DNA from 2 places in the Janthinobacterium sp. HH106 genome. Region 1 is predicted to be linked to the other one. Evidence: predicted binding sites of a transcription regulator. Region 1 holds the regulator's gene; the other holds the start of a gene.
The links. Region 1 encodes sigma-54, which starts transcription at its own class of promoters, with help from an activator protein. Its sites were predicted from a motif close to TGGCANGNAANCTGCTTT; they were not measured.
Positions count from the first base shown of each region.

Region 2: the regulator sigma-54 is predicted to act here: its motif matches at 3,673-3,690, upstream of JAB8_RS21195 (PEP-CTERM sorting domain-containing protein).

Region 1 covers NZ_LRIC01000073.1:80,755-86,243, forward strand. Annotated here, with positions in the region: gene lptC (LPS export ABC transporter periplasmic protein LptC) at 1-249, shown strand, start outside; gene lptA (lipopolysaccharide transport periplasmic protein LptA) at 275-856, shown strand; gene lptB (LPS export ABC transporter ATP-binding protein) at 856-1,611, shown strand; gene JAB8_RS27095 (RNA polymerase factor sigma-54) at 1,616-3,094, shown strand; gene raiA (ribosome-associated translation inhibitor RaiA) at 3,164-3,523, shown strand; gene JAB8_RS27105 (enoyl-CoA hydratase/isomerase family protein) at 3,655-4,740, shown strand; gene rapZ (RNase adapter RapZ) at 4,741-5,489, opposite strand, start outside.
Region 2 covers NZ_LRIC01000056.1:51,872-57,360, forward strand. Annotated here, with positions in the region: gene purU (formyltetrahydrofolate deformylase) at 1-746, opposite strand, end outside; gene JAB8_RS21180 (phasin family protein) at 1,092-1,604, shown strand; gene JAB8_RS21185 (general stress protein) at 1,653-2,036, shown strand; gene JAB8_RS21190 (M48 family metallopeptidase) at 2,217-2,729, shown strand; gene JAB8_RS21195 (PEP-CTERM sorting domain-containing protein) at 2,891-3,484, opposite strand; gene JAB8_RS21200 (TIGR00730 family Rossman fold protein) at 3,834-4,379, opposite strand; gene JAB8_RS21205 (hypothetical protein) at 4,391-5,164, opposite strand; gene JAB8_RS21210 (TetR/AcrR family transcriptional regulator) at 5,206-5,489, opposite strand, start outside.

The sequences.
Region 1 (5,489 bases):
CGCAAGGTCGTGATCGACCGCGTGGCCAGTCCGAAGGCGCAGAACCTGACGGTCAGGACGGAAGCGCTGACGGTGTTTCCGGACGAAGAAAGAATGGAAACGGACGTGCCTGTCGATATCCTGACGGGCGCCTCGCGCATCAATGGTATCGGCATGAAGGCCAATAACGCCACCGGCGTGGTGGAAGTGCAGAATGCCTTGCGCATGGTACTCCCGCCGAAACCGCGCCCGGCCGCGGCGGCAAAATGACAGAATGAAACAAGGAAACCATACTATGAAGAACATCTTGCTGTTGAGCGTATTTTCTCTGGCCCTCATGGGCGTGGCGCATGCCGAGAAGGCCGATTCCGAGAAGGAAGCCGTCATCACGGCGCGTAGCGGCCACGTCGATGACGTCAAGCAGATTCGTACCCTGACGGGCGACGTCGTGCTGGTCAAGGGCACGCTGACCATGAAGGCGGGCCGGGCCCTGATCACGGAAGACCCGCAAGGCTACCAGTTCATCACCTTCTGGGCCGATCCCGGCAAGCTGGCCACGTTCCGCCAGAAGCGCGATGGCGCCGGCGACCTGTGGGTCGAAGGCGAAGCGGAGCGCGTGGAATACGACAACAAGACGGAAGTGGTGAAACTGTTTTCCAAGGCCAAGCTGACGCGCCTGGAAGGCACGAAAGTGACCGACGTGGCCAATGGCGCCTTCATCTCGTATGACAGCCGCAAGGAAGTATTCAAGATGGAAAATTCCGACAGCGGCACCAGCACCTCCGACGGCGGCAGCGTGCGCATGGTGATCCAGCCGAAGACCAAGGCGCCCGCGGCGGAGAAAGCGCCTGCCACACCTGTGCCAGGAACGAAATAATGGACAATACCCGTTGCGGCAGCACCCTGATCGTTCGCGGACTGCAGAAAACCTATGGCAAGCGGCAAGTCGTGCATGATGTCTCGCTGCAAGTCGAATGCGGCGAAGTGGTGGGGCTGCTGGGCCCGAACGGCGCAGGCAAGACCACCTCGTTCTACATGATCGTCGGCCTGGTGCCGTCGGATGGCGGCAGCATCGACATCAGCGGCGTGGACATTTCCAGCCTGCCGATCCACCGCCGCGCACAGATGGGCCTGTCGTATCTGCCGCAGGAGGCGTCCGTGTTCCGCAAGCTGACGGTGGAAGACAATATCCGCGCCGTGCTGGAAATCCAGACCGTCGAAGGCCGTCCTTTGAAGAAGGCCGAGATCGAGGAACGCCTGGATAAACTGCTGGCCGACTTGCAGATTGAAAAGTTGCGCGAGAACCAGGCGCTGTCCCTGTCGGGCGGCGAGCGCCGCCGCGTGGAAATCGCCCGCGCCCTGGCCACCGATCCCCGTTTCGTGCTGCTCGACGAACCGTTCGCCGGCGTCGACCCGATCGCCGTGATCGAGATCCAGCGCATCGTGCGCTTCTTGAAGGAGCGCAATATCGGCGTGCTGATCACCGATCATAATGTGCGCGAGACGCTGGGTATTTGCGACCGTGCCTACATCATCAACCAGGGCTCGGTACTGGCGTCGGGACGCCCCGACGACATCATCGCGAACGAGTCGGTACGCCGGGTCTATCTGGGCGAACACTTCCGCATGTAAGCCAATGAAACAATCATTGCAGCTGCGCACTTCGCAGCACCTGGCACTGACGCCGCAGTTGCAGCAATCGATACGCCTGTTGCAATTGTCTACTCTGGAATTGCACCAGGAACTCGAGCAACTGCTGACGGACAATCCCTTGCTCGAGCGCCTCGACGATCCGCTCGACCGTTCGCTGCGCCTGCTGTCCGACGGGGCCTTGAGCTCCACGGCCGCGCCGGCCGAAGCGCCGCCCCAGCCGCCAGGCCAGGAGGCGCCCGCGGCGCCGGCCGAAGCGGAAACCTTTGACGGCGAGGCGGGCGAGGGCCCGGCCGCCGCGGATGGCGGCGACAGCGACTGGAGCGAGGCGAGCCGGGGCAAGGCGCCCGACGACGAAGATTCCCGCCCGCAACTGGAGGCCCATCACTGCACCCTGCGCGAACACCTGATGGAGCAGATGCGCGTGACGGTGCTCGAATTGCGCGACCGCGCGCTGGTCGAGCTGATCATCGACGCGCTCGACGACAATGGCTACCTGGAAGAGTCGCTCGACGACATCCTGGCGCGCCTGCCGGAAGAGCTGGAAATCGATGCCGACGAGATGCGCACGGCCTTGTCGCTGCTGCAAAGTTTCGATCCACCGGGCGTGGGCGCGCGCAATGCGTCCGAATGCCTGGCGCTGCAAATCAAGCGCTTGCCGCACATCGCCATGGTGACGCGGCGCATGGCCCTCGTCATCGTGGAAAAGCACCTGGCCTGGTTTGCCCAGCGCGATTTCAACAAGCTGAAAAAAGCCCTCGATTGCGACGATGAAGACTTGCGTGAAGCGCAGACGGTAATTCGCCAGTGCAACCCGCATCCGGGCGCCGTGTTCGCTGCGGACGTGTCCGATTACGTGGTGCCCGACGTCGTCGTCAAGCGCGCGCGCAATGGCTGGCAAGTGACCCTGAACAACGACGTCATGCCGCGCCTGCGCGTCAATGCCATGTACGCCAACTTGCTCAAGCAGGGCAAGGGCGAGGGTGCCATGGGTGCACAGTTGCAGGAAGCCAAGTGGCTGATCAAGAATATGCGCCAGCGCTTCGACACGATTCTGCGCGTGGCGCAGGCGATAGTAGAAAGACAAAAGAACTTTTTCTCGCATGGGGCTGTTGCCATGCGCCCCCTTGTGCTCCGTGAAATAGCTGATACACTGGGTTTACACGAGAGTACTATCTCGCGGGTAACAACTCAAAAGTACATGCTGACCCCGCACGGCATGTTCGAGTTGAAATATTTCTTTGGTAGCCACGTCGCCACCGAAGCGGGGGGCGAAGCGTCATCGACGGCGATACGGGCATTGATCGTGCAACTGACAGGAGCAGAAGACCCTAAAAATCCTTTATCCGACAGTAAGATTGCGGACATGCTGGGGGAACAAGGCATGGTGATTGCGCGACGTACTGTTGCCAAATACCGGGAAGCGTTAAAAATTCCGCCAGTGAGCCTGCGTAAGTGTTTGTAAGTTTTTTTCGGTTCCTCTGCGGGCCGGATACGATGGACCGCACGAACCCGATCATCTTTAGGAGTGTGTATGAATCTCACCATCAGCGGACATCATATCGAAGTGACACCAGCCATCCGTGAATACGTACAAACGAAGCTGGAGCGCGTGAAACGTCATTTCGATCAAGTTATCGATATCGCCGTGATTCTGACCGTCGACAACCTCAAAGAGAAAGAAAAACGCCAAAAGGCCGAAGTCAACCTGCGTCTGAGTGGCAAAACTGTCTATGTGGAAAGCCTGGCACACGACCTGTATGCCGCGATCGATACCCTGATCGACAAGCTCGATAGGCAAGTGATGAAATACAAAACCAAAGTGCAAGGGCACGGTAAAGAGGCGATCAAGCATCTGCCAGACAGTTCGGAAGAAGAATTCGCCCCCGCCTAAGCGGCCCGCGACTTTCAACCGGCTGTGATCAACTAAGGGCGCACATTGCGCCCTTTTTTGCGTCCAGCGAAACGCAATGTTCGCCGCGCAGGCGCTAGAATGTTTGCACTTTCACTTCTTTCCTGCCTGCCATGAGCGACCTCGTCCAGATTTCCATCCGCCACCGCACGGGCCACATCGTGCTCGACCGTCCGAAAGCCTTGAATTCCCTGTCGCTGGAGATGGTGCGCGCCCTGAGCGCGGCCTTGCTGGCATGGCGCGACGATCCGCAGGTGGACGCCGTGGTGATCCGCTCCAGCAGCGAAAAAGCCCTGTGCGCGGGTGGCGACATCCGTTTCTTTTACGATGCGGGCCTGGCCACGCCGCAGGGCGGCAGCGCCTTGCTGGAAGATTTCTTTACGGAAGAATATGCTTTAAATCATTTGATCCATTTTTATCCGAAACCGTATATCGCCGTCATGGATGGGGTGGTGATGGGCGGCGGCATGGGCGTGGCGCAAGCGGGGCCCGGCAACCGCCTGCGCATCGTCACGGGCCGCACGCGCATGGCCATGCCGGAAGTCAATATCGGCCTGTTCCCCGATGTGGGCGGCAGTTACTTTTTGTCCCGTCTGGCGGGTCAGCTGGGCCTGTACCTGGGCTTGACGGGTTTGACGATCAACGCGGCCGACGCCCTCTACACGGGCCTGGCCGATGTCTACCTGCCCGAGGCGCAGATGGGGGCGCTGCTGGCCCTGTTCGAGTCCACGCCGGGCGAAGGCTTGCCGGTCGCTATCAAGGCACTGGCGGCACCATTCCAGGCCGAGGCGGGCGCTTCCCTCCTGGCCACGGCGCGCGCGGCGCTGGACCGCCACTTCAGCGCGGGTTCAGTGGCCGCCATCATGGCCTCGCTGGCGCAGGATGACGGCGCATTCGCGGCGAAGGCGCTGGCGGCCATGCGCTTGCGCTCGCCCTTGATGATGTCGGTGACCCTGGAGTTGCTGCAGCGGGGCGCCCACCTGGGCGTGGCCGATTGCCTGCGCATGGAGCGCACGGTGGTGCGCCACAATTTCGAACATGGCGAAGTGCTCGAGGGCGTGCGCGCGCTGGTGGTCGACAAGGACAATGCGCCGCGCTGGCAGCCTGCCAGCCTGGACGGGGTCGACGCGGCCATGGTGGCGCGGTTCTTCGCCCCCGTCTGGCCGGCGCAAGCCCATCCGCTGCGCCACCTGGACTGATTAAGAACGCTCGCGGTGGCGCAGTACGACTCTTTCTTTGGGGCCGAAATACTGCGCCAGCCGTTCCGCCATGTACACGGAGCGGTGCTGGCCGCCCGTGCAGCCCAGCGCCACCGTCAAATAGCTGCGGTTGTCGGACTTGAACGACGGCAACCATTTCTCGATGAAGGCGCGGATGTCGGCCAGCAGCTCCAGCGCGCTCGGCTGTGCGTCGAGGAAAGCGATCACGGGCGCGTCGCGGCCGTCGAGCGGGCGCAGGGCCAGGTCGTAATAGGGATTGGGCAAGGCCCGCACGTCGAAGACGAAATCGGCATCGAGCGGCACGCCCAGCTTGAAGGCGAACGATTCGAAGAACAGGGTCAGCGGCGCGCGCTCTGAGGCGACGATATCCTTGATCCATGCGCGCAATTTGTTGGCGCTCAGTTCCGAGGTATCGATCACATGGCCCAGCTGTTCGATGGCCGACAGGCGTTCGCGTTCTTCCGAGATGCACTCGATCAGGGTGCGGCGGCTGGCCGGATTCTGGTTCGGGCGCAACTCGTGCGACAGCGGATGGCTGCGCCGCGTTTCCGAGAAGCGCGCCACCAGCGAATGCGTGGTGGCTGTCAGGAACATGACCTTGACGTCATGCCCCTGGTCGCGCAACAGCGCGACATTGTGCGGCAAGCTGACGAGCGATTCGGCGCTGCGCGCATCGACGGCGACGGCCAGTTGCGGCGTGCCTTCGTCGAGCAAGGTTTGCACCAGGC
Region 2 (5,489 bases), on a different contig from region 1:
ACGCGCTCGACGTCCTGCTCGATGATCGGGCCTTCGTCCAGGTCGCCCGTGACGAAGTGGGCCGTCGCGCCAATCAGCTTGACGCCGCGGTGGTGCGCCTGCGCATACGGCTTGGCGCCCTTGAAGCTGGGCAGGAAGGAGTGGTGGATATTGATGGCGCGGCCGTCGAGCGCCTGGCACAGGCCGGGCGACAGGATCTGCATGTAGCGCGCCAGTACCACCAGGTCGATCTTGTGCGTGTCCATCAGGTCGAGGATCTTCGCTTCCTGCGCCAGCTTGGCCGCTTCCGGCGCACCGGCCGCCAATGGCAAGTGGTGGAAGGGAATATTGTAGCTGGCCGCCAGCTGGTAGAACTCCATGTGATTCGACACGATGGCGGGAATTTCCACGTTCAGCAAGCCGCTCTTGTAGCGGAACAGCAAATCGTTGAGGCAATGGCCGATCTTCGACACCATCAGCATCACGCGCGGCTTGACGCGCGCATCGTGCAACTGGCCATGGAAGGGGCCATTGCGCTGCATGGCTTGCGACAAGTCGGCGAAGTCGCTGCGCAACTGGGCGTCGCTGACGGCGCCGTCTTCCAGCGCGAAATGCACGCGCATGAAGAACAGCTGGGATTCCTGGTCGCCGAACTGGGCGGAATCGAGGATGTTGCAGCCGTGATCGGCCAGGAAGCCGGACACGCGGTGCACGATGCCGCGCTGGTCCAGGCAGGACAGGGTCAGGATGTATTCGGGATGCGTCATGGTCGCGGAAATAGGTAAAAAAGTAAGGCGATGCTCGGCTCAGCCACGCGCGCCGGCCATCGGCTGCGCTGCCGCGAGCCGGCTATTGTCGCACGGCCGGGCCGGTAAGCCGGCATTTTCCACACAAACAGCATGGCTGCCAGCAGCAGCGAGCTAACTGGCGTTCATTTGATCTAACACAAAGGCATCGCGTTTTTGCGCCTGCCAGCTCCCATTCTCGCGCCAAACCGGTAACTGGCGTGGAACCTGGCACGCCATCCGGCGTCTATCTCTTTGCTTGTTTCACCATACGCCGCATCCGGTGCGCCGGATGTTTTCTGGATCAGCTTTTCATTGAGGTAGAACATGTTCACAAATAGTATTTTCCCCAGTCTCAGCCCGGCTCTGAAGTCCCATCTCGAGGCCCAGTGCAATTTCGCCACGGAACTATCGCGCAAGATGTTCGATACGGCGCAGCAATTGAGCGAGCTGCATCTGCGGCTGGCGCAGGACTTGCTGCACGAGTGGAGCAACGCCAGCCAGCAACTGCTGGGCGCGCGCGACACGGGCGAGTTCATGTCGCTGGCCGCTGGCCAGTTGCAGCCAAGCAGTAACAAGCTGCACCAATACCAGCAGCAGCTCGGCAATCTCGTCGCCAACGCCAATGTCGAGATGAACCGCACGGCAGAGAACCACCTGCCCGAAACGAGCCGCACGGCCGTGGCCTTCGCTGACGAAGTGGTGCGCAAGACAGCGGAAGAAACGGAAAAAGCCACGCAGCGCCAGCGTGAAATGATCGAAAAAATGCACGCCATAGGCCACCGCGACGGCGCGGGCCGCAGCCACGATAACAGCAGGCAATCCGATCAGGCGCATTGAGCGCCTGCACAGACCACTTGACCCCCACTCGACAGCAAGGAGAGCGACATGGCTAGCAATCAAGGTAATGAACAGGGCAAAGGTACTGGCAGCAGCCAGAAAGCCAGCGAATCGGGCAGCGCCAAAGGCACGAGCAAGCGCGGTTTCGCCGCCATGAATGAGGAACAGCAACGCGAAATTGCCAGCAAGGGCGGCCAGGCAGCCCATCAAAAAGGCACGGCGCATGAATTCGACTCGGAAGAAGCACGCCGTGCCGGGCAGAAAGGCGGTGAAGCCGTCAGCCGCAACCGCGAACACATGGCGGAAATCGGCAGGAAAGGCGGCGAAAGCCGGCAATCGGCTCAGCGCGCCAATGAAAACCGCAGCAGCACGGCGGGGCGCAGCGGCGGCACGGGCCGTCAGGGCGGCAAGGACGAAGACGACAAGGGCTGACCGGGCTGCGGGACTTGCCGGGCCGAGCGAGCGGCTTAGCCCGGCAACGCACGGCTTGGCGCGCGAAGGCACGGGGCGGCCCTGGCAGCTCCGTGCAAGGGGTGGCGCAGCGCGGGGCGCGGCGGTATGGTACATTCTCGCCTTACCGACACCTCCGCGCCACGTCCCGCCCTTCCCCGCATGCAGCCATCCCTGAAATACCTGAGCGCCTATTCCGAACAAACGCAAGCGCAAGTGCAGCAACTGATCGCGCAAGACAAGCTGGGCGAAGTGTTATTAAAACGCTACCCGAACGCGCACGATGTGCGCAACGACAAATCGCTGTACCTATATGTGCAGGACTTGAAGAATGAATTCCTGCGCAATGCCGAGCCCATCAACAAAGTGGCGTTCGACAGCAAGATCCATGTGATTCAGCATGCGCTGGGCTTGCATACCTCGATCTCGCGCGTGCAGGGAGGCAAGCTCAAGGCCAAACATGAAATCCGCGTGGCGACCATGTTCAAGGAAGTGCCGCTGGAATTCCTGCGCATGATCGCTGTGCACGAACTGGCGCACGTCAAGGAAAAGCAGCACGACAAGGCCTTCTACAAGCTTTGCACATATATGGAACCGCAGTACCACCAGTACGAATTCGACGTGCGCCTGTACCTGACCCAGCTCGACCTGTCAGGCCAGCGCCTGTGGTCATGAACTGCTGCGGATGACGGCCTGCGCATGAAGTCCACGTGAAAATGCCGCCCGGCATACACTGGGCGGCATTGTTCGAGTGCGCTGGCTAGTCAGCATGGCCGCCCGGTAAAACGGGCGGCTTTTTTACAGGCGCGCCGGCATGGCCGGCACCATGTTCAGGCTCAGGCGGCGTTCTTGCGGCGAAGCATGAAGCCAAGCAGGCCCAAACCGCCCAGCAGCATGCCGTAGGTGGCCGGTTCCGGCACGGCGCTCACGCTGGCGGCGATATTGTCGACCTGGAAGGTATGCAAGGCGCCTTCCTTCCACGTTGCCGACAGCAGATTGCTGAAACCCGTAAACGTGTAGTCGGCGAAGGTGTGGCCGCCGCCGAGGGTGAAGGTCTGGCTCACCGTGCCGCCGCCCACCTGGTGGCCGACGAAGGTCACGTCAAAGGAACCGGGCAAGCTCACGAAGTCGGCCAGGCTGATCGAGCTCAGCGAGAAAGCGCCGCCATCGGCACGGCTCAGGGTCGTCGTCGACAGGAGCGTCGCGCCGAGACCGGCCGAACCGGCGTAGGCGAGGCTATTCTGGTGTGCCGAGCTCAGCAGCCCGAAACTGCTGTCGAAGTTGTAGCCGCCTTCGGAGTAGGACTTGAACACGGAACCGAAGTAGCCGGGTTGTTCCAGCGGATCGAAGCCGATGATGGTGGTTTGTGCGTGGGCGCCGCCAGCGCTGGCCAGAATGGCGGCGACAGCGGTCGCTCGCAAGAGGGTCATAGGTTTCAAAATAGCATCCTTTCGAGATGATGAAGTAGCGTGGTTGTGGCAACTTGAAATGGACCGGCACCTTTTTTTTGGGAGTCTGTACAACGCTCGTCGGTGTCCGATATTCCTAACTTTGAACCATGCCAGTAGACCACAGCCATGCTTAAAAAGCATCTTCATTTTCAAAAAAACATGCTATAACTGCAATTTTTTTGCCATATTTTTATTAATTAACTCATCAGGCCCGATCAATTTTCCCATGCGGAAATAAAAAAGCCATGCAGTGCGTACTGCATGGCCCTTGCAAGCGGCAGGGAAAATAGTTGCCTGGCGGCATACGCACCGCCAGGCGAAAACGGCATTACGGCGCGCACTCCTTCAGGCACTGCACCAGCGCGGCAGGATCGGCGTCGGCATTGAGGAACGCCGCGTGCTGCGGGCGGATGAAACCCTGCTCCTTGCCGTTTTGCACGAAAGCAATCAAGCCATCATAGAAACGGTCGACATTGAGCAGGCCGATGGGCTTGGCATGCAAGCCCAGCTGGGCCCATGTGAGCATCTCGAACAGTTCTTCCAGGGTGCCATAACCGCCGGGCATGGCGATGAAGGCATCGGACAGGCTGGCCATCATCGCCTTGCGCTCATGCATGTCCTTCACGATGAACTGGCGCGTCAAGCCCATGTGGCCCACTTCGCGTTCCACCAGCTGGGTGGGAATCACGCCCGTTACCTCGCCGCCCAGGCGCAGCACTTCATCGGCAATCACGCCCATCAGGCCCACTTTTCCGCCGCCATACACGAGCGAAATATTTTCCGCCACCAGCACGCGCGCCAGTTCGCGCGCCGCCACGGCATAGTCCGGCGAGACGCCCGCGTTGGCGCCACAGTACACACATAAAGCCTTGATCACAGTCGTCCCTACCCTTTCAATTCATCGATCGCCGCCTCGACTTCGAGGCGTTCCTTGGCGTCCAGTGCCACGCACTCGGCCGCCTTTTCATACAAGGCCAGCGCTTCCGCCAGCTTTTTCTTTCCATCGAGCATATTCAATGCGCGCGCATATTCGCTGTGCGCGAGCGCCGAATACGGCGTCAGGGCCAGCGCCGTCTTGAAGTGCTGGTAGCCGTCTTCCTTGTTGGCGCCATAGGTCAGCCCCCCTATCATGACGCCGACCTTGTCGATAATTTCCGTATGATAAATCCCAAACGCGATATGCGCTTCCGCATGCATGGGCGCGATCGTCATCGTGCGGTCCAGGCTGTTGCGCACGCGCGCCCCCATGCCCTGCGCCAGCGCCTTGACGACGGAAGTGCCGAGCGCGTAGCGGCCCAGACTGTAGGCATGCCAGTAGTAGCCGGCCGGATTGTCCGGCTGCTCGCTCTGCTGGCGCTCGCAGCGCTCGGCCACTTCCTCGTACATGTCGAGTTTCTGGCTGTCGTTGCCTTCCAGGTGCGTGGCATAGATGCAAGTGGCCTTGTGCGCCACCGCATAACCGGGCACGCCGACGGCCAGGCCCAGCTTCACGGCGCGCTCGAAGTCGCCCGCATGGAAGGCCAGCCAGGCTTGCACCAGCGCAGGGTGCGTGGGAAACGGTTCCACATCGCCCGCATGCAGGCGCGACCAGGCCGCTTCCAGGGTTTGCGGGGTGTAGACATATGCTGCGTCCGGATAGGGAAATTGTTTCCAAGCCATATATCTCTCCTGTAATTGACGACGTGACGCCAACAGCCGCATCAGTCGTTCTTGAGTTTGGTCACATACTCTTCCGACAGTTTGCGAAACAGCAAATGCGTTTCATTGCGCAAATAGGGCCCGATCAGGGACAGCACCTGGTAGCAGCCGCGCGCCAGCGCATCGGACATCGATTGCTGCTCGCTGTACTTGCGCGGATTGCGCACATATTCGTACGACAGCCAGTAGGTGGCGACGACCACCATATTCGTCGCCATGGCGGCCACTTCCATGTCCGACGCCTCGAGCGACTGTTCGCTGCGCAAATCTTCGCACAGCTGCGTGG